DNA from 3 places in the Streptomyces sp. NPDC032940 genome. Region 1 is predicted to be linked to each of the others. Evidence: predicted binding sites of a transcription regulator. Region 1 holds the regulator's gene; each other region holds the start of a gene.
The links. The regulator HrcA, encoded in region 1, represses chaperone genes, less so after heat shock. The targets are predictions, from matches to a motif close to TTNGCACTCNGNNNNNCNGAGTGCNAA.
Positions count from the first base shown of each region.

Region 1 (6,837 bases):
CTCCAGCAGGAACCCGCGCGGCTCCATCGGGAACACCCGGTGCTTGCCGAAGCGGTCCTCCAGCGTCACCGTGCCCGCCTCGCAGCGGATCACCGCGCCGCAGAATCCGGTGCCGGGCTCCTCGACCACCAGACCGGGGTCGGCCGGGACCTCGGGCACCGGCTGCGGCTTCTTCCACGGCGGGGTCAGGTCGGCGGAGTACTGGCGCATTCTGCCGACGATACGAGGAACGCCCGCGCGACGATCAACGCGACACGCCGAACCGCGCGGCCAGCGCGTCCCGTTGGGCCCGCACGAACGCCGCGTCCACCACCGCTCCGTGACCGGGTACGTACAGCGCGTCCTCGCCGCCCAGTTCGAGCAGCCGGTCCAGCGCCGCCGGCCACCGCGACGGTACGGCGTCGGGGCCCGCCTGCGGCTCGCCGGACTCCTCGACCAGGTCCCCGCAGAACACGGTCTCCGGGTCGCCCGGCACCAGGACCGCGAGGTCGTGACCGGTGTGCCCGGGGCCCACGTTGGCCAGCAGCACCTGCCGGCCGCCGCCCAGGTCGAGCGTCCACTCGCCGCACACCTCGTGGCGCACCGCGACGAGGGCGTCCACGGCCTCCTCCGCGAGCCCGGCGTCCAGGCCCTCGGCCACCGCGTCCGCCCGCAGCGCCTCCCGGCCGGCGCCCGCCAGCACCGCGGCCGTGCCCACCGCGCCGAAGACCTCGGCGCCCGCGAAGGCCGGGGCGCCGAGGACGTGGTCGAAGTGCGGGTGGGTCAGCGCGAGATGCGTCACACGGTGCCCGGCGAGCTGCTGCGCCGCCACGCGCAACCGCGCGCCCTCGCCGAGGCTCGAGCCGGCGTCGACCGCCAGCGCCGCGTCGGCGCCGACGACCAGCCCGGCCGTGCAGTCCCACCCCGGCAGGCGGCACCGCCCCACCCCGGCCGCCAGCCGCTCCCACCCCAGGTCTTCCCAAGTCACCGTCACAACGGCGACGGTAGGGCCTGTACGCCTCCGGGGCACGACGGCGGTGCCCCGGCCTTGCCGGGGGCGTACCCCACGGCCGTACACTGGGCCGGGGAAGTCTGGCACTCGTACACGGTGAGTGCCAGGAGGAACACCGGGCGGACAACTTCTGGAGGTGTGCGCGATGCTCAGTGAACGCAGGCTGAAGGTGCTGCGCGCCATCGTCCAGGACTACGTCGGCACCGAGGAGCCCGTCGGCTCCAAGGCCCTCACCGAGCGGCACAACCTCGGCGTCTCCCCGGCCACCGTGCGCAACGACATGGCGGCCCTGGAGGACGAGGGGTTCATCGCGCAGCCGCACACCAGCGCGGGGCGCATCCCGACCGACAAGGGCTACCGGCTCTTCGTCGACAAGCTGGCCGGCGTCAAGCCGATGACCGCGCCGGAGCGGCGTGCCATCCAGAACTTCCTGGAGGGCGCCGTCGACCTCGACGACGTGGTGGCCCGCACGGTGCGGCTGCTCGCGCAGCTCACCCGGCAGGTCGCCGTCGTTCAGTACCCCTCGCTGACCCGCTCGACCGTGCGGCACGTGGAGCTGCTCTCCCTGGCGCCCGCGCGCCTGATGCTCGTGCTGATCACGGACACCGGGCGGGTCGAGCAGCGCATGGTCGACTGCCCGGCGCCCTTCGGTGAGGCGTCCCTCGCGGATCTGCGGGCGAGGCTCAACAGCCGGGTCGCCGGCCGTCGCTTCTCGGACGTGCCGGGCCTGGTCGAGGATCTTCCGGAGGCCTTCGAGGCCGAGGACCGCGGTACGGTCTCCACCGTGCTCTCCACCCTGCTGGAGACACTGGTCGAGGAGAACGAGGAGCGGCTGATGATCGGCGGCACCGCCAATCTCACCCGCTTCGGGCACGACTTCCCCCTCATGATCCGGCCGGTGCTGGAGGCGCTGGAGGAGCAGGTCGTGCTCCTCAAGCTGCTCGGCGAGGCGAAGGATCCGGGCGTGACCGTCCGTATCGGTCATGAGAACGCCCACGAAGGACTCAACTCCACGTCCGTCGTGTCGGTGGGCTACGGTTCGGGCGGCGAGGCGGTTGCCAAGCTCGGCGTGGTCGGACCGACCCGCATGGACTACCCGGGAACGATGGGAGCGGTACGCGCAGTGGCACGGTACGTCGGACAGATCCTGGCGGAGTCGTAGGTGGCCACGGACTACTACGCCGTACTCGGCGTACGCCGCGACGCGTCCCAGGACGAGATCAAGAAGGCGTTCCGGAGGCTCGCCCGCGAGCTGCACCCGGACGTCAACCCCGATCCGAAGACCCAGGAGCGGTTCAAGGAGATCAACGCCGCCTACGAGGTGCTGTCGGACCCGCAGAAGAAGCAGGTCTACGACCTCGGCGGCGACCCCCTCTCGCAGGCCGGCGGCGGTGGCGCGGGCGGCTTCGGCGCGGGGGGCTTCGGGAACTTCTCGGACATCATGGACGCGTTCTTCGGCACGGCGTCGCAGCGCGGTCCGCGCTCGCGCACCCGCCGGGGCCAGGACGCGATGATCCGCATCGAGGTCGAGCTGGACGAGGCGGCCTTCGGGACGACCAAGGACATCCAGGTCGACACGGCGGTCGTCTGCAACACCTGCAACGGCGAGGGCGCGGCGCCCGGCACCTCGGCGCAGACGTGTGACATGTGCCGCGGTCGCGGTGAGGTCTCGCAGGTCACCCGGTCCTTCCTGGGCCAGGTCATGACCTCCCGGCCCTGCCCGCAGTGCCAGGGCTTCGGCACCGTCGTCCCGACCCCGTGCCCCGAGTGCGCGGGCGACGGCCGGGTCCGCTCGCGGCGCACCCTGACCGTGAAGATCCCGGCCGGTGTGGACAACGGCACGCGGATCCAGCTCGCGGGCGAGGGCGAGGTCGGCCCCGGCGGCGGCCCCGCCGGCGACCTGTACGTCGAGATCCACGAGCTGCCGCACTCCACCTTCCAGCGGCGCGGCGACGACCTGCACTGCACGGTCACCATCCCGATGACGGCGGCGGCCCTCGGCACGAAGGTGCCGCTGGAGACGCTCGACGGCATGGAGGAGGTCGACATCCGCCCGGGCACCCAGTCCGGCCAGTCGATCCCGCTGCACGGGCGCGGCGTCACCCACCTGCGCGGCGGCGGCCGGGGCGACCTCGTCGTCCACGTCGAGGTCACCACCCCGACCAAGCTCGACCCCGAGCAGGAACGCGTCCTGCGCGAGCTGGCCAAGCTCCGCGGCGAGGAACGGCCCCAGGGCCAGTTCCAGCCGGGGCAGCAGGGGCTGTTCTCGCGGTTGAAGGACGCTTTCAACGGGCGCTGACACGGGGACGCCGGCAGGGCTTCGTGGGCTGATGCTCCTGGCCTGTGCCGACGGAAGCCCGGATTCGGACTTGTGCGGAGGACGTGACAACATGCGCTCATGTCCTCCGCACTGACCGATCTCTTCCCCCAGCCGATCGTGCAGGCGCCCATGGCGGGCGGCGTCTCCGTGCCGCAGCTCGCCGCCGCGGTCTGCGAGGCGGGAGGGCTGGGGTTCCTGGCCGCCGGGTACAAGACGGCGGACGGCATGTACCAGGAGATCAAGCAGCTGCGGGGGCTGACCTCACGCCCCTTCGGCGTCAACCTGTTCATGCCGCAGCCGGAGTCGGCCGACCCCGCGGCCGTCGGCGTCTACGCCCATCAGCTGGCCGGCGAGGCCGCCTGGTACGAGACCGAGCTGGGCGACCCCGACTGCGGCCGGGACGACGGCTACGACACCAAGCTCGCGGTGCTGCTGGACAACCCGGTGCCCGTGGTCTCCTTCCACTTCGGGGTGCCGAGCCGCGAGGTCGTCGACTCGCTCCACCGCGTCGGCACGTTCACCCTGGTCACGGCGACCACCGCCGACGAGGCCCGGGCCGTCGAGCGGTCCGGCGCCGACGCGGTGATCGCCCAGGGCGTCGAGGCCGGCGGACACCAGGGCACCCACCGCGACCACCCGGAGACCGGCGGCGCCGGGATCGGGCTGCTGTCGCTGGTCGCCCAGATCCGGGAGGCGGTGAGCCTGCCCGTCGTCGCCGCCGGCGGCATCATGCGCGGCGCCCAGATCGCCGCGGTCCTCGCGGCCGGCGCGAGCGCGGCCCAGCTCGGCACCGCCTTCCTCGCCACCACCGAGTCCGGGGCGCACGCCCTGCACAAGGAGGCGCTGACCAACCCGCTGTTCGTCCGCACCGAACTGACCCGCGCCTTCTCCGGCCGCCCCGCCCGCGGCCTGGTCAACCGCTTCCTGCGCGAGCACGGCCCGTACGCCCCCGCCGCCTACCCCGAGGTGCACCACCTCACCTCGCCGCTGCGCAAGGCCGCGGCGAAGGCCGGTGACGCGCAGGGCATGGCGCTGTGGGCGGGGCAGGGCCACCGGCTGGCCCGGGAGCTGCCCGCGGGGCAGCTCGTGGAGGTGCTCGTCGCCGAACTCGCGTCCGTCGGTACGGCGTTGTCGCCGTACATGACGGGAGGTGCGGGCCGATGACGGCTCCGGTGTTCGTGGTCGACGCGCTCCGGCCGGAGGACCTGCCCGGCGGTGAGTACGTCCTGGACGGCCCCGAGGGACGGCACGCCGTCTCCGTGAAGCGGCTGCGGGCCGGGGAGGACGTCGTCCTCACCGATGGGCGCGGACGCTGGGCCGAGGGCGTGGTGAAGGCCGCCGAGGGCAAGGACCGCCTGGTCGTCACCGGCCTGGAGAGCGTGCGCGAGGAGCCCGCCGAGCAGCCCCGTGTCACCGTCGTCCAGGCCCTGCCCAAGGGCGACCGCGGTGAGCTGGCCGTCGAGACGATGACCGAGGTCGGGGTCGACGCGATCGTGCCGTGGGCGGCGTCCCGCTGCATCACGCAGTGGAAGGGCGACCGGGGCCTGAAGGCGCTCGGCAAGTGGCGGGCGACGGCCCGGGAGGCCGGCAAGCAGTCCCGCCGGGTCCGCTTCCCCGACGTCGCGGACGCGGCGAGCAGCAGGCAGGTTGCGTCACTTCTGGCCGACGCGGCCTTCGCCGCCGTGCTCCACGAGAGCGGCGAGGAGCCGCTGGCCGCCGCCGAACTCCCCGCCTCCGGCGACATCGTGCTGGTCGTCGGGCCCGAAGGCGGCGTGTCCCCGGAGGAGCTGGCCCTGTTCGCCGAGGCCGGGGCGAAGCCCTACCGGCTGGGCCGCAGTGTGCTGCGCACCTCCACCGCGGGCACCGCGGCGACGGCCGTCCTGCTGGCCCGCACCGGCCGCTGGTCCTGACGGGCCGTCAGGTCGTCGGTCCGCCGGGGGCCGACGCCACCGCCGGGAACAGCTCCCAGCCGTCCAGCTCCGCGGGCCCGCCGAGGAGCCCGCGCCGGGCCGCCTCGTCGACGAATCCCCGTACGACACCGGGTTCGTGCAGGTTGAGCGATTCCTCGCCGATCGCCACGCACCCCGAGTGCAGCCATCCGTCGGGGACGAAACGCCCCTCGCCGCCCTGAAACACGAGACGCGTCGTCGTCCCGTCCCGGCGCAGGGAGAGCACCTCCGCGCAGGGTCCCTCGGTGCTGTGCCGATGGCTCACCGACCACACGTAGACGGCGGTCTCGTCCACGACGAGCTTCCGGCGGCGGCGCTTGGTGCTCATCCGTCCACGGTAGTGAGGAGTGGCCGTTTGCGCCCTACCGCGCGTGCCGCAGCGGTGGCAGGCTGCCCTCCATGGGGGCATTGAGACGGATTTGGCGCATCGCTCCGGTGGTCGTCGGCTCGGCCGTCGCCGCCGGCGGACTCGTCGCGTGCGACCCGGGCGGACTCAGCTCCGCGACCGTGGCCTACACGACCGACCAGACCGTGACGCGCGAACTCGAGCGGCGGGACGCCGAGGTGCGGTGGCTCACCTGCACCGCCTCCCTGGGCGACCGGGACGGCACCGCCTCGGCGACCGCGCACACCGTCGCCTCCGTGCACTGCGAGGGGAAGACGGACGGCGGGCAGGACCTCGCCGTCGACGGCGAGGTCACCCGCGTCGTCAACGGCGCCTGTGTGCGCGGCGATCTGACCGCGAAGGTGGACGGCAAGGAGTGGTTCCGGGTCAAGGGGCTGGGCGACTGCGACGCCGCGAGCGCCCCGCCGGCCGGCCGGCCCTCCCAGAACGGTCCCGGACCCACCGTGACCGTCACCCGGACCATCTGGTGCCCGGACGATCCGTACTGCCGCCCGGTGGAGGGCAAGTAGCCCGCCCGTGGCCGCCTTCGCCCGTCCGGGCCGCCGTAGCCCTCCCGTGCGCCGGGGCGTGAAGTGATCGAACCCCTGTCGATCGACCCCCACCCCTGCATAGGCTGTGCGTGTGACTCAGCCCGCAGCGCCTGCCTACCTCCGCTTTCCGCACCCGCACGGCGAGTTGGTCGCCTTCACCGCCGAGGACGACGTGTGGCTCGCCCCGCTCGACGGCGGCCGGGCCTGGCGGGTCAGCGCCGACAACATGCCGGTGAACCACCCGCGCATCTCGCCCGACGGCACCACCGTCGCCTGGACCTCCACCCGCGACGGCGCCCCCGAGGTGCACATCGCCCCCGTCGACGGCGGCCCGGCGACACGCCTCACGCACTGGGGCAGCGCGAAGACACAGGTCCGCGGCTGGACCCCGGAGGGAGAGGTCCTCGCCCTCAGCACCCACGGCCAGGCCAGCCTGCGCCGCACCTGGGCCCGCGCCGTCCCGCTGGACGGCGGGCCCGCCACCACCCTGCCCTACGGGCCCGTCGGCGACGTCGCGTACGGGCCGCACACCGTGCTGCTGTCCGTGACGATGGGCCGCGAGGCCGCCTGGTGGAAGCGGTACCGGGGCGGCACGGCGGGCAAGCTGTGGATCGACGCCGAGGACGACGGCGAGTTCGTCC
Region 1 is NZ_JBEZVJ010000013.1:83,395-90,231, forward strand. It holds gene AB0E77_RS18235 (DUF3097 domain-containing protein) at 1-210, opposite strand, end outside; gene AB0E77_RS18240 (MBL fold metallo-hydrolase) at 245-973, opposite strand; gene hrcA (heat-inducible transcriptional repressor HrcA) at 1,137-2,153, shown strand; gene dnaJ (molecular chaperone DnaJ) at 2,154-3,290, shown strand; gene AB0E77_RS18255 (nitronate monooxygenase) at 3,390-4,475, shown strand; gene AB0E77_RS18260 (16S rRNA (uracil(1498)-N(3))-methyltransferase) at 4,472-5,221, shown strand; gene AB0E77_RS18265 (hypothetical protein) at 5,229-5,588, opposite strand; gene AB0E77_RS18270 (hypothetical protein) at 5,660-6,175, shown strand; gene AB0E77_RS18275 (PDZ domain-containing protein) at 6,282-6,837, shown strand, end outside.

Region 2 (6,837 bases), on a different contig from region 1:
GCTTCTGCTCCGAGCTGATCGGCGACCCGGCCGGCGAGGGCTGGGGCTTCGTCAACGTCAACCTGCGGCCGTACTACGCCGAGGGCTCCAAGACCCTCGCGTACGAGATCTGCGAGCAGCTCGGCTGGCAGCTGCCCGACCAGCTCGTCGTGCCGATCGCGTCCGGCTCCCAGCTGACGAAGATCGACAAGGGACTGCAGGAGCTGATCAAGCTCGGCCTGGTCGAGGACAAGCCGTACAAGATCTTCGGCGCGCAGGCCGAGGGCTGCTCGCCGGTGTCCACCGCGTACAAGGCCGGGCACGACGTGGTCCGCCCGCAGAAGCCGAACACCATCGCCAAGTCGCTGGCCATCGGCAACCCGGCCGACGGCCCCTACGTCCTCGACATCGCCCGCCGCACCGGCGGCGCGGTGGAGGACGTGACCGACGGACAGGTCGTCGACGCGATCAAGCTGCTCGCCCGCACGGAGGGCATCTTCGCGGAGACCGCGGGCGGTGTGACGGTGGGCGTCACGAAGAAGCTGATCGAGAACGGCGTCCTGGACCCGTCGCTCACGACCGTCGTGCTGAACACCGGCGACGGCCTCAAGACCCTCGACGCGGTGGCCGGCACCGGCCTCACCGCGACGATCCGCCCCAACCTGGACTCCTTCCGAGAGGCTGGCCTCGCATGAGCGTGACCGTTCGCATCCCGACCATCCTGCGCACCTACACCGGCGGGCAGGCCGAGGTCGCCGCCGAGGGGGCGACCCTCGCCGAGGTCATCTCGGACCTGGAGAAGAACCACACCGGGATCGCCGCGCGTGTCCTGGACGACCAGGGCAAGCTCCGCCGCTTCGTCAACGTCTACGTCAACGACGACGACGTCCGCTTCGAGCAGGGCCTTCAGACGGCGACGCCGGACGGCGCCGGCGTCTCCATCATTCCGGCCGTCGCGGGCGGCTGACCGGAGCCTCCTACTCCCGGTAGTGCGCATTGCCCCCTCCGCAATAGAAGCGGAGGGGGCGATTCCATTGGATTGAGCGCGGTAGAGTTGGGGAACACGCTCCCGCTCGCCCGACAAGAAATAGCCAAACTGTGGGCGTATTTCGCGGCTTTTGTGGACTTTGTGTAGCCCGACTTGACCCGAATTCAGGCGAATTCTCGCCACATTCCGGACCGGCTGCGTCCAGATTTCTCGTCCGATTGACCTGTTGCAGACGGCAGTTGGACAGATACATTCAGCCGCGGTCGACGCGTTCCGGCGCACGCCCCCACCCATTGGGGGGTGAGGTCTGACCCGGATCCGCGAAGTGCGGATCTGTGCAAGGGCCAGTAATAGGGGAGTTAGGCATGGCTCAGGGCACCGTCAAGTGGTTCAACGCGGAGAAGGGGTACGGCTTCATCGCGGTCGACGGTGGTGCGGATGTTTTCGTCCACTACAGCGCGATTCAGATGGACGGCTACCGCACCCTCGAAGAAGGCCAGCGGGTCGAGTTCGAGATCTCGCAGGGTCAGAAGGGCCCGCAGGCCGACATGGTTCGCCTCAGCGCCTGAGACGTGCGGCCACCGCAAGCCAACGGTCTTCTCCGAAGGGCCCGTACCCGGCCGGGTACGGGCCCTTCGGCCTGTCCGGGCCCGGTAGGCCCCCGGGTGTTCGCGGGTGGCTGAGCCGGGGCGTCGATGTCCCGAGGCGCTTGCACTCGACAGGGCCGAGTGCTAATCATTGGCGTTAGCACTCTGAAGGTGAGAGTGACAACGAAGGACCGGGTCGGTGAGGCCCGCGGGCCGGGTGGGGAAGGAACCCACGAGGCCGGCGAGCCGTCCGTCGCGGGCGCGGGCGCGGTCCGAAGGAATCACCCCCAGTCCTGGAGGGACCACTTCACATGGCCAAGATCATCGCGTTCGACGAGGAGGCGCGGCGCGGCCTCGAGCGCGGCATGAACCAGCTCGCGGACGCCGTCAAGGTGACGCTCGGCCCCAAGGGCCGCAACGTCGTCCTCGAGAAGAAGTGGGGCGCGCCCACGATCACCAACGACGGTGTCTCCATCGCCAAGGAGATCGAGCTCGAGGACCCGTACGAGAAGATCGGCGCCGAGCTGGTCAAGGAAGTCGCCAAGAAGACGGACGACGTCGCCGGTGACGGTACGACCACCGCGACCGTCCTCGCCCAGGCCCTGGTGCGCGAGGGTCTGCGCAACGTGGCCGCCGGTGCCAACCCGATGGCGCTGAAGCGCGGTATCGAGAAGGCCGTCGAGGCCGTCTCCGCCGCCCTGCTCGAGCAGGCCAAGGACGTCGAGACCAAGGAGCAGATCGCCTCCACGGCCTCCATCTCCGCCGCCGACACCCAGATCGGCGAGCTCATCGCCGAGGCCATGGACAAGGTCGGCAAGGAAGGCGTCATCACCGTCGAGGAGTCCCAGACCTTCGGTCTGGAGCTGGAGCTCACCGAGGGTATGCGCTTCGACAAGGGCTACATCTCGGCGTACTTCGCCACCGACATGGAGCGGATGGAGGCGTCGCTCGACGACCCGTACATCCTCATCGCCAACTCCAAGATCGGCAACGTCAAGGACCTGCTGCCGCTCCTGGAGAAGGTCATGCAGTCGGGCAAGCCGCTGCTGATCATCGCCGAGGACGTCGAGGGCGAGGCCCTGTCGACCCTGGTCGTCAACAAGATCCGCGGCACCTTCAAGTCCGTCGCCGTCAAGGCCCCGGGCTTCGGCGACCGCCGCAAGGCCATGCTCGGCGACATCGCCATCCTCACCGGCGGCGAGGTCATCTCCGAGGAGGTCGGTCTCAAGCTCGAGAACGCCTCCCTCGACCTGCTGGGCAAGGCGCGCAAGGTCGTCATCACCAAGGACGAGACCACGATCGTGGACGGCGCCGGCTCCGCCGAGCAGGTCCAGGGCCGGGTCAACCAGATCCGCGCCGAGATCGAGAACAGCGACTCGGACTACGACCGCGAGAAGCTCCAGGAGCGTCTGGCGAAGCTGGCCGGCGGCGTGGCCGTCATCAAGGCCGGTGCCGCCACCGAGGTCGAGCTCAAGGAGCGCAAGCACCGCATCGAGGACGCCGTCCGCAACGCGAAGGCGGCCGTCGAGGAGGGCATCGTCGCCGGTGGTGGCGTGGCCCTGCTCCAGGCCTCCCAGGTCTTCGAGAAGCTGGAGCTGTCGGGTGACGAGGCGACCGGCGCCAACGCTGTGAAGCTCGCCCTGGAGGCCCCGCTGAAGCAGATCGCCGTCAACGGCGGTCTCGAGGGCGGCGTCGTCGTGGAGAAGGTCCGCAACCTCCAGGTCGGCCACGGCCTGAACGCCGCGACCGGCGAGTACGTCGACATGATCGCCGAGGGCATCATCGACCCGGCGAAGGTGACCCGTTCCGCGCTGCAGAACGCCGCCTCCATCGCCGCGCTGTTCCTCACCACCGAGGCCGTCATCGCCGACAAGCCGGAGAAGGCCGCCGCGGCCGCTCCGGGCGGCATGCCGGGCGGTGACATGGACTTCTGATCGACCGGTTCCGGTTGATCGACCGTCCTTCACGTGCCGAGGGCGGCACTCCTGGCCGAGGCCGGGGGTGCCGCCCTCGGGCGCTTTCCGGCCCCCTGCCCACGGGTCCGTGTGACCCGGGTCACGGATGACGGGCGGCCGGAATGGCGGTGGCGGGTGCGCCGGTTGCAGGGGGTGCAGGCATTCATGCGCATGCACATACTGACCGGTACCTCCTGAGGAGACCCCCCGTGACCGTCACCGCCTCCGACGCCGCCTCGCGCGCCGCGCAGATCCTCGCCCGCCCGGCCGTCATCAACGGCCTGACCGTGCCGAACCGCATCGCCATGGCGCCGATGACCCGCATGTTCTCCCCGGGCGGCATCCCCGGCGAGGACGTGGTCTCGTACTACGCGCGCCGCGCCGCCGCCGGGGTCGGCCTGATCGTCACCGAGGGGACGTACGTCGGCCACGACTCCGCCGGGCAGAGCGACCGTGTGCCGCGTTTCCACGGTGACGAGCAGCTGGCCGGCTGGGCGAAGGTCGCCGACTCCGTGCACGCGGCGGGCGGCACGATCGTGCCGCAGCTGTGGCACATCGGCATGGTGCGCAAGCAGGGCGACAAGCCCTTCCCCGACGCCCCCGCCGTCGGCCCCTCGGGTCTGCGCATCGGCGAGGACGAGGTCACCGGCAAGGCCATGACCCAGCGCGACCTGGACGACGTCATCGGCGCCTTCGCCGACGCCGCGGCCGCCGCCGAGCGCATCGGCTTCGACGGCGTGGAGATCCACGGCGCCCACGGCTACCTCGTCGACCAGTTCCTGTGGGCCGGCACCAACCGCCGCACCGACGCCTACGGCGGCGACCCCGTGGCCCGGACGAAGTTCGCCGCGGAGATCGTGGCCGCCGTGCGGGAGCGGGTCTCGGCCGAGTTCCCCGTGATCTTCCGCTACTCCCAGTGGAAGCAGGAGGCCTACGACGCCCGCCTCGCCGAGACCCCCGAGGAGCTGGAGGCGATCCTCACGCCGCTGGCCTCGGCCGGCGTCGACGCCTTCCACGCCTCCACCCGCCGCTACTGGGTCCCCGAGTTCGAGGGCTCCGACCTCAACCTCGCCGGCTGGACCCGGAAGCTGACCGGGAGGACCGCCATCACCGTCGGCTCCGTCGGCCTCGACGGTGAGTTCGTCAAGGCCTTCCAGGGCGAGGGCGCCGGGCTCGGCAGCCTCGACGACCTCCTGGACCGCCTGGAGCGCGACGAGTTCGACCTCGTCGCCGTCGGCCGCGCCCTGCTCCACGACCCGCAGTGGGCCCGCAAGGTCCTGGACGGCCGCCTGGACGAGCTGACGCCGTTCGACGCTGCGGCGCTGAAGACCCTCAGCTGAACCCCGGTCCGGCGTGCGGACGCGCGGCGCGGCACGGGCGGCCGCGGTGCGCGTCCTGGGCCGGCGGTGACCGATGAGTTTTCCCGGGCGCCGCGGTCAGAGAGGGTGAACGCACCATGTGACGGCGGGGCACGAGCCGCCCGGAACCACGAGCCACCCAGGAGACCCAGATGCGCACCCTGATCAGCACCGCCTTCGTCTCGCTCGACGGGGTCGTGGAGGCGCCCGGCGGCGAGTCCGGCTACCGCAACGCGGGCTGGACCTTCAAGGACGTGGAGTTCCTCCCCGAGGCGTACGAGATCAAGGGGCGGGAGCAGAAGGAGGCCGGCGCGATGCTCCTCGGCCGGGTCAGCTACGAGGCGTTCAGCCCCGTCTGGCCGGACATGGAGGACTTCGCCGACTACAGGGAGATGCCGAAGTACGTCGTCTCCACCACCCTCACCGACGACGACCTCGTGACCGACTGGGGCGAGACCACGATCCTGCGCTCGGTCGACGAGGTCGCCGCGCTCAAGGAGACGGAGGGCGGCCCGGTCATCGTGCACGGCAGCGCCACCCTGGGCCGGGCCCTCGCGGACGCCGGCCTCGTCGACCGCTACCACCTGCTGGTCTTCCCGCTGCTCCTCGGCGCGGGCAAGCGCCTGTTCAGCGACACGGACAAGGACGCGCAGAAGCTGAAGCTCACCGAGCACGAGGCGTACGCCAACGGCGTCCAGAAGATGGTGTTCGACGTCGTCCGCTGACGTCCCCTTCCTTCCCCGCGCCGGCTCAGCCCATCGGCTCGATGTCCACCCGCACCGGCGTCCCCCACACGCGCAGCACCTCGTAGTCCGTGAACTCGTGCACCAGCCGGTACGCCATGGCCGCGCGCGGGGCACGCAACTGGGCGGCGATGTACAGCTCGGCCTCGCGGCGGTCCCGGCGCGGGGTGCCGCACAGCTGCCACGCCTGGCCGTTCCACAGCTCCGGCAGCCAGCGCTGCTGGGGCTGCGGACGGTCGCCCCGCACCCCGTAGCGGGACTGCGCCGGCTCGGCGGTCCGGACCGGGGCCGGGCCGCCGCCGTACTCGGCGCGGCGGGCGGCACGGCGGCGGGTCTCGCACAGCAGGCACAGGTCGGGGGCGGCCTCGTCGACCGGGCCGTTCGGATGCTCGGGGCAGCGGGTGCTGGGGGCGGCCGTGGTGACGCTCTCCTCCAGCAGGTCCAGCGCGCGCTTCACGTCGGCGCGGATCTCGTGCACCTTGGCGTCCGGCGTGTCGGCGGTCAGGGCCTCGCCGTGCTCACCGAGGAGACGCAGGGCGCGGCCCAGGGCGGTCAGCTGGGCGTGGTTCATGCTCCTCAGGGTCGCACACGGCACCGCCGGTCCCGCCCGCCCGTGCCGTCAGCCCTTCGCCGCAGCCAGCGCGGCGCGCAGATGACCGTCGGACTCCTCCAGGAGCCGGGCGGCCGTCGGGCCGTCGACGTCGGCCAGCAGGGCCAGGACGGCGTGCTTGACCTCGCCGTCGGTGGCGGCCAGGGCCCGCTCGATCTCCTCGTCCCCGGCGCCGGTGGCGAGCGCGACGATACGGCGGGAGCGGGCGCGCAGCTTCTCGTTGGAGGCGCGCACGTCGACCATCAGGTTCCCGTAGGTCTTGCCGAGCCGGATCATCGTGATCGTCGAGAACATGTTGAGGACCAGCTTCTGCGCCGTGCCGGCCTTCAGCCGCGTGGAGCCGGTGATCAGCTCGGGCCCGGTGACGACCTCGATGCCGTGCTCGGCGGCGACGGCCAGCGCGCTGCCCGCGTTGCAGGCCAGGCCGACGGTCAGCGCGCCCAGCGCCCGGGCGTGTTCGACGGCACCGACCGCGTACGGGGTGCGGCCGGAGGCGGACACGCCGACCACCGTGTCGTCGGCGGTGAGGCCGAGGGCGTCCAGGTCCGCGCGGGCCAGCTCGGCGGAGTCCTCGGCACCCTCGACGGAGGTGACCATGGCCTCAGGGCCGCCCGCGA
Region 2 is NZ_JBEZVJ010000003.1:145,250-152,086, forward strand. It holds gene thrC (threonine synthase) at 1-674, shown strand, start outside; gene AB0E77_RS05650 (MoaD/ThiS family protein) at 671-946, shown strand; gene AB0E77_RS05655 (cold-shock protein) at 1,333-1,536, shown strand; gene groL (chaperonin GroEL) at 1,866-3,488, shown strand; gene AB0E77_RS05665 (NADH:flavin oxidoreductase) at 3,719-4,849, shown strand; gene AB0E77_RS05670 (dihydrofolate reductase family protein) at 5,020-5,592, shown strand; gene AB0E77_RS05675 (hypothetical protein) at 5,618-6,181, opposite strand; gene murQ (N-acetylmuramic acid 6-phosphate etherase) at 6,230-6,837, opposite strand, start outside.
Region 2: the regulator HrcA is predicted to act here: its motif matches at 1,676-1,702, upstream of groL (chaperonin GroEL).

Region 3 (6,837 bases), on a different contig from region 1:
GCTGCCGCAGCCGCGCCTGCCCGAGCGCCGCCGACACCAGCCCGGCCGGGTGGTCGCGGCGCAGCCGGGTCGCCACGGCCAACTCCCGCGCGGGGTCGGTGTCGCGGACCTCGTCGAGCAGGGCGCGGCCTTCGGGGGTGAGCAGGGACTGGAGGGCGTCGAGGTCGTTCACCGGCCCATTGTGGGCCAGTCGGTGGATGGTGTGCCTCCGGCGCGGTGTCGGAGCCGGGCGGGAGGCCCGGGGCTGCGAGGATCCGGCACCATGCGAGTAGTCGTACAAAATGATAAAAGCCGGGCATGCGGGGTGTCCCGGGTGGCTTCCGGTGCCTCTCCGGGGACCCGGGTGCGCGGCGGCCTCGCCGTGCTCCTCGTCGCCGCCCTCGCCTCCGCCTGCGCACAGGGCCCGTCCGGCGTGCGGGGCGCCCCCGGCCAGCAGCCCGCGAAGGCGCCCCCGGCCCACGCGCTCGACAGCCACGCGTCCAAGCTGCGCGCGGCACAGGCCGCCCGGGTCGCCGCCGCCCGGCGCTGGAACCTCGAGGAGGTCCCGCTGGCCGCCCCGCCGCCCCCGGAGAAGAAGCCGGAGATCACGGCGCGGGAGGGCTTCGAGGTGGACGGACAGGAGGACCTCCCGCCGGTCTTCACCACGGTCCCCACCGAGGAGAAGATCGTCTTCCTCACCATCGACGACGGCGCCGAGAAGGACCCGGCGTTCCTGCGGATGATGAGCGAGCTGAGCATCCCGTACACGGTGTTCCTCACCGACGACGAGATCAAGGACGACTACGGGTACTTCGAGAAGATGCAGGCCCGCGGCGTCACCCTCAACAACCACACCCTGACCCACCCCTACCTCCCGGGCCTGACCTACGAGCAGCAGAAGCACGAGATCTGCGGCATGCAGGACGTCATGGAGAAGCGCTACGGAAAGCGCCCCACCCTCTTCCGCCCGCCCTTCGGCAACTACAACCAGGACACCCTGCGCGCCGCCAAGTCCTGCGGCATCGAGTACGCGCCGATCTGGAACGAGGAGGTCTACGTCGACCACTGGGAGTACCGCGAGTGGGACCGGGACATCCACCCGGGCGACATCGTCCTCACCCACTTCCGGGGCCGGAACGACTGGGACGGCACGATGACGGACATGGTCCGCCGCTTCCTGAACCGGATCACCGCCCAGGGGTACGCGGTGGCCCGGCTGGAGGACTACCTGTGACGCGGGGGCGGTTCCGGCCGGCCGGGGCCGCCCTGGCCGCCGTACTGCTCACCGGCTGCGCCCAGTTCGCCGGCCCGTCCGGCCACCCCACGACGGGGAAACCGGCCCGCGCGGGCGGACAGGAGCACGCACCGCCACCCGTCCTGGACCACGTCCGTACCACGGACCGGGTCGTCTTCCTCACCTACGACGACGGCGCCGGCCGGGACCCCCGCCTCACCGCCCTGCTCGGCGAACGACGGCTCCCGGTCACCCTGTTCCTCACCGACACCGTGGCCGGACCGGCGTACGGCCACTTCGCCCGGCTGCGCTCGGTCGGCGCGAGCCTGCAGAACCACACCCTCGACCACCGCTCCCTGCGCGGCCTGCCCTACGCCGGCCAGCGCGCCGAGATCTGCGGCCAGCAGACCAAGCTCCACGCCCGCTTCGGTGTCCGCCCACGCCTGTTCCGCCCGCCCTTCGGCCGCTACGACCCGACGACCCTGCGCGCCGCCGCCGACTGCGGCGTCACGGCCGTCGTCCTGTGGCGCGCCGAACTGACCGCCGACGGCACCCTGACCTGTACCCGCGGCGCGCCCGAGCTGCGCCCCGGCGACATCATCTCGGTCACGGCCCCGGACCACACGGAGGAACTGCTGCGGCAACTGGAGAAGCGGAACCTGCGGGTGGGCCGCTTGGAGGACCACGTGGGGTGAGCTGTTTCAGCCCGTCCGGCTGGGTGAGGCTTTTCAGCCCGTCCGGCGTTCGAGGACGAGGCCGTCCAGGCCGAAGCGGGGGCCTGGGGGGCGGCAGCTCCCAGCACGGCCCACACCCACCCGGGTGCGCCGAAAACCCGGCGCTCACCCAAGAAAGTCCCCCGACGCGCCGCAGGCATTGGCACTCCGCTTGACCGAGTGCTAATCGCGGTCATAGTCTCGGCTCTGGCACTCCCCCCTGGAGAGTGCCAACAAAGCGACGGGCAGGTCCGGCACCCGCGACGACGGATCGACCTGGTCGCCACCTCAGACAGTTAACCCCGTGAGATCTCCGAAGGGGGAGGTCGGATCGTGACGACCGCCAGCTCCAAGGTTGCCATCAAGCCGCTCGAGGACCGCATCGTGGTCCAGCCGCTCGACGCCGAGCAGACCACGGCTTCGGGCCTGGTCATTCCGGACACCGCCAAGGAGAAGCCCCAGGAGGGCGTCGTCCTGGCCGTGGGCCCGGGCCGCTTCGAGGACGGCAACCGTCTTCCGCTCGACGTCACCGTCGGCGACGTCGTGCTCTACAGCAAGTACGGCGGCACCGAGGTGAAGTACAACGGCGAGGAGTACCTCGTCCTCTCGGCTCGCGACGTCCTCGCGATCGTCGAGAAGTAGTTCACCCGAAGCACCTTGCTTCACAGCTGCGCCCCTGGCTCCCGCGACCATAAAAAGCCGGGCGTCGGGGGCGCAGTGCCGTATAACCCCAAGATTTCCGGAAGAGGGCTCACGCTCCCATGGCGAAGATCCTGAAGTTCGACGAGGACGCCCGTCGCGCCCTCGAGCGCGGCGTCAACAAGCTCGCCGACACGGTGAAGGTGACGATCGGCCCCAAGGGCCGCAACGTCGTCATCGACAAGAAGTTCGGCGCCCCCACCATCACCAACGACGGTGTCACGATCGCCCGCGAGGTCGAGATCGAGGACCCGTACGAGAACCTCGGTGCCCAGCTGGTGAAGGAGGTGGCGACCAAGACCAACGACATCGCGGGTGACGGCACCACCACCGCCACCGTCCTGGCCCAGGCCCTGGTCCGCGAGGGCCTGAAGAACGTCGCCGCCGGTGCCTCCCCGGCGCTGCTGAAGAAGGGCATCGACGCGGCCGTCAAGGCCGTCTCCGACGACCTCCTCGCCACGGCCCGCCCGATCGACGAGAAGTCCGACATCGCCGCCGTGGCCGCGCTGTCCGCCCAGGACCAGCAGGTCGGCGAGCTCATCGCCGAGGCCATGGACAAGGTCGGCAAGGACGGTGTCATCACCGTCGAGGAGTCCAACACCTTCGGTCTGGAGCTGGACTTCACCGAGGGCATGGCCTTCGACAAGGGCTACCTGTCGCCGTACTTCGTGACGGACCAGGAGCGCATGGAGGCCGTCCTCGAGGACCCCTACATCCTCATCAACCAGGGCAAGATCTCCTCCATCGCGGACCTGCTGCCGCTGCTGGAGAAGGTCATCCAGGCCGGTGCCTCCAAGCCGCTGCTGATCATCGCCGAGGACCTCGAGGGCGAGGCGCTCTCCACCCTCGTCGTCAACAAGATCCGCGGCACCTTCAACGCGGTGGCCGTCAAGGCCCCCGGCTTCGGTGACCGCCGCAAGGCGATGCTGCAGGACATGGCCGTCCTCACCGGCGCCACCGTCATCTCCGAGGAGGTCGGCCTCAAGCTCGACCAGGTCGGCCTGGACGTGCTCGGCACCGCCCGCCGCGTCACCGTCACCAAGGACGACACCACGATCGTCGACGGTGCCGGCAAGCGCGACGAGGTCGAGGGCCGCATCGCCCAGATCAAGGCCGAGATCGAGAACACGGACTCCGACTGGGACCGCGAGAAGCTCCAGGAGCGCCTCGCGAAGCTGGCCGGCGGCGTGTGCGTGATCAAGGTCGGCGCCGCCACCGAGGTGGAGCTGAAGGAGCGCAAGCACCGTCTGGAGGACGCCATCTCCGCGACCCGCGCCGCGGTCGAGGAGGGCATCGTCTCCGGTGGTGGCTCCGCCCTGGTCCACGCCGTCAAGGTCCTCGAGGGCAACCTCGACAAGACCGGCGACGAGGCCACCGGTGTGTCGGTCGTCCGCAAGGCCGCCGTCGAGCCGCTGCGCTGGATCGCCGAGAACGCCGGCCTCGAGGGCTACGTCATCGTCTCCAAGGTGGCGGAGCTCGAGAAGGGCAACGGCTACAACGCCGCGACCGGCGAGTACGGCGACCTGGTCAAGGCCGGCGTCATCGACCCGGTCAAGGTCACCCGCTCCGCCCTGGAGAACGCCGCGTCCATCGCCTCCCTCCTGCTGACGACCGAGACCCTGGTCGTCGAGAAGAAGGAAGAGGAAGAGCCGGCCGCCGCGGGCCACAGCCACGGCCACGCCCACTGAGCTGAGCTGAGCTGAACGGTGCCCGGTCCCCTGCGGGGGGCCGGGCACCGCTGCTTCTCCGGCGGGGGCGGCGCCCGTCCCGTCGGGTCTCGTGCCGGGTGCGGTGCCGTCGTGGTTGGTCGCGCAGTTCCCCGCACCCCTCTTACGGGGCGCTTCCCTGTCGGGCTGTCACAGCAGTCCGCTCAGCGGCAGTGCGCGCTCGGCGAGGTGGCCCCGCAGCCTTCCGCCGGAGGTGTCGGCCTCCGCGAGCCAGTCGGCCGTGACGAGCAACTCGGCGTGCCCGCACACGTCCTCGGACCGCAGGCCGCAGAACGAGGCGACCGCGTCCAGCCCGAGACCGTCCTCCTCGCCGTCCCCGAGTCGCCCGTCGGGACGGCTGTGGGCGGCGGTGTACACGGCGAGGAGCCGTGTGGCGGCCCCGGCCTTCTTCTTCCGCAGCTTCCGGTCGCCCGTCACCTTCTGCGCCCACCCCGACAGCCTCGCCCGGGTGACCTTGCCGAAGAAGAACGAACGCGGCGCCGTGGGCAGCAGCGTGGGGACCGTGACCCGGGTGGGATCCTCGGGCCGGGACGTCAGCGCGTCTTCGGCGGTGACGTCCTGCGGCAGCCGCAGCCAGCCGTCGTCGGCCAGCTCCTGGAGCACCCGCTCGGCATCGCCCCCCAGCCAGCCGGCGAGATCCTGCCCGGTGATGTTCCCGGTGCCGGCGCGCGCGGCCCGCAGGGTGAGCATGAGCACCGCGAGCCGTGCCTCGGCCCCGGGGAGCGGGGCGTGGGTACGGACGTGCTCCAGCACGCGACGGGCATGCGCGCCCTGACCGCGCGTCAGCAACCGCGCCACCACGGGCCCGGCCTCGCCCACCGCGATGCCACGGCGGTTCCGCTCCATCTCGCGGGTGGTCCGCGCGGCCGTCTCCGCCCGTTCCGCCTCCTCGCGCAGGGAGGCGTCGCCGGTGACGGCGGCCCACACGGCGAAGGCGCGGGCCTTGCGGTCGTGGAGTCCCGCGAGGACGGCGAGGTCCGGCTCGGGGCGCCGCTGGTACGCACGGAACGCGTCCCCGAGCTCGGTCAGCTCCGTCCGCAGCGCCTCCGGCTGAAGATCGTCCGGCACGATCCGCTGCCCGACCTTCACCCGCCGCTCCTTCACACGCCGCTCCTTCACACGCCGGGACGACGCGCGCGGGGACGACGCGCGCGGGGGCGCGGCGCTCCGGGGGCCGGGCAGCGGGGCGGGCCGAGCAGCCGCGGAGGGGGCGGCGGAGGGCGCGGGAACGGGGGAGGAGGCCCGGTCGGAGAACAGTACGGCCGCGCTCCCGCCCACCGGTCCCGGCTGCACCCCGGCAGCGGCCGACCGCCGCACACCGCTCCCCGTCGCCCCGCCCGCCCGCGTCCCGCCGGCGTCGTCGACGAACAGATCCCCCTGGTCACCCGTGCCCGCACTCACCCGATGCCACCCTTCCCCTGGCCGACCCGCGACCACCCGCACGCCGCGGGCGTAGCCCTCCGACGCTATGTCGTACCGGCACACCGCCGGGAAACGGACCGGGATGGACCACACGTTCGGGTGATGGCCCCCTACTGCGGCCCGTACTTCCTGCCCGTCCGGGACGAGATCCCGCCCAGCACCCCCCGCGGCACCAGCTTCGCCGCGCCCATCAGGGCCTTGTAGCGCGGGTCGGGGATCGACACGGACTTGCCGCGGGACAGGTCGGCGAGGGCCGCCGCGACGAGTTTGTCGGCGTCCAGCCACATCCAGTTCGGGATGTTGTCGGTGCCCATGCCGGCCCGTTCGTGGAACTCGGTCCGCACGAAACCGGGGCACAGCGCCATCAGGCGTACGCCGCTGCCGGCCAGGTCCTTCGCCACGCCCTGCGTGAACTGCACGACCCAGGCCTTCGACGCGCCGTAGGTGCCGCGCGGGACGAAGGCCGCGACCGAGGCCACGTTGACGACGCCGCCCCGGCCCCGCGCCCGCATCGCCTGCGTCGCCGCCGCGGTCAGCCGCAGCACCGCCTCGCAGTGCACCTTGAGCATCGTCAGCTCGTCGGCCATGGAGACTTCCAGGAAACGGCCCTTGTTGCCGAAACCGGCGTTGTTGATCAGCAGGTCGACGGGGTTCCTGCGGTCCTCCAGCCGGGCTGCCACCGCCTCGATGCCCGTGTCCGTCGCCAGGTCGGCCGTCAGCACCTCGGCCTCGATGCCGTGCCGGTCGTGCAGTTCGGTCGCCTGGTCGCGCAGCCGGTCGGTGTCGCGGGCCACCAGCACCAGGTCGTGCCCGTCGGCGGCCAGCCGCCGCGCGAAAGCGGCGCCGATGCCCGCCGTCGATCCCGTAATCAATGCCGTTGTCATGCCGCAAGGTTATGGGTCCGGACCGGGCACGTCCGCTTCGCTCACCAGGACTGCGGCTCGTGAAGGACCGGTGAAGGCAGGCCTGGTGAGGCCGGGTCAGGCTCCCTGGTCCGCCAGGTACTTCCGCGCCGCTGCCGCGGCCCTGGGATGCAGGGCGTCGCCGGCGGCGAGGAGCCGGG
Region 3 is NZ_JBEZVJ010000001.1:410,707-417,543, reverse strand. It holds gene AB0E77_RS01865 (class I SAM-dependent methyltransferase) at 1-172, opposite strand, end outside; gene AB0E77_RS01860 (polysaccharide deacetylase family protein) at 263-1,213, shown strand; gene AB0E77_RS01855 (polysaccharide deacetylase family protein) at 1,210-1,908, shown strand; gene groES (co-chaperone GroES) at 2,260-2,568, shown strand; gene groL (chaperonin GroEL) at 2,688-4,313, shown strand; gene AB0E77_RS01840 (hypothetical protein) at 4,482-5,456, opposite strand; gene AB0E77_RS01835 (SDR family oxidoreductase) at 5,885-6,658, opposite strand; gene AB0E77_RS01830 (MOSC domain-containing protein) at 6,755-6,837, opposite strand, start outside.
Region 3: the regulator HrcA is predicted to act here: its motif matches at 2,087-2,113, upstream of groES (co-chaperone GroES).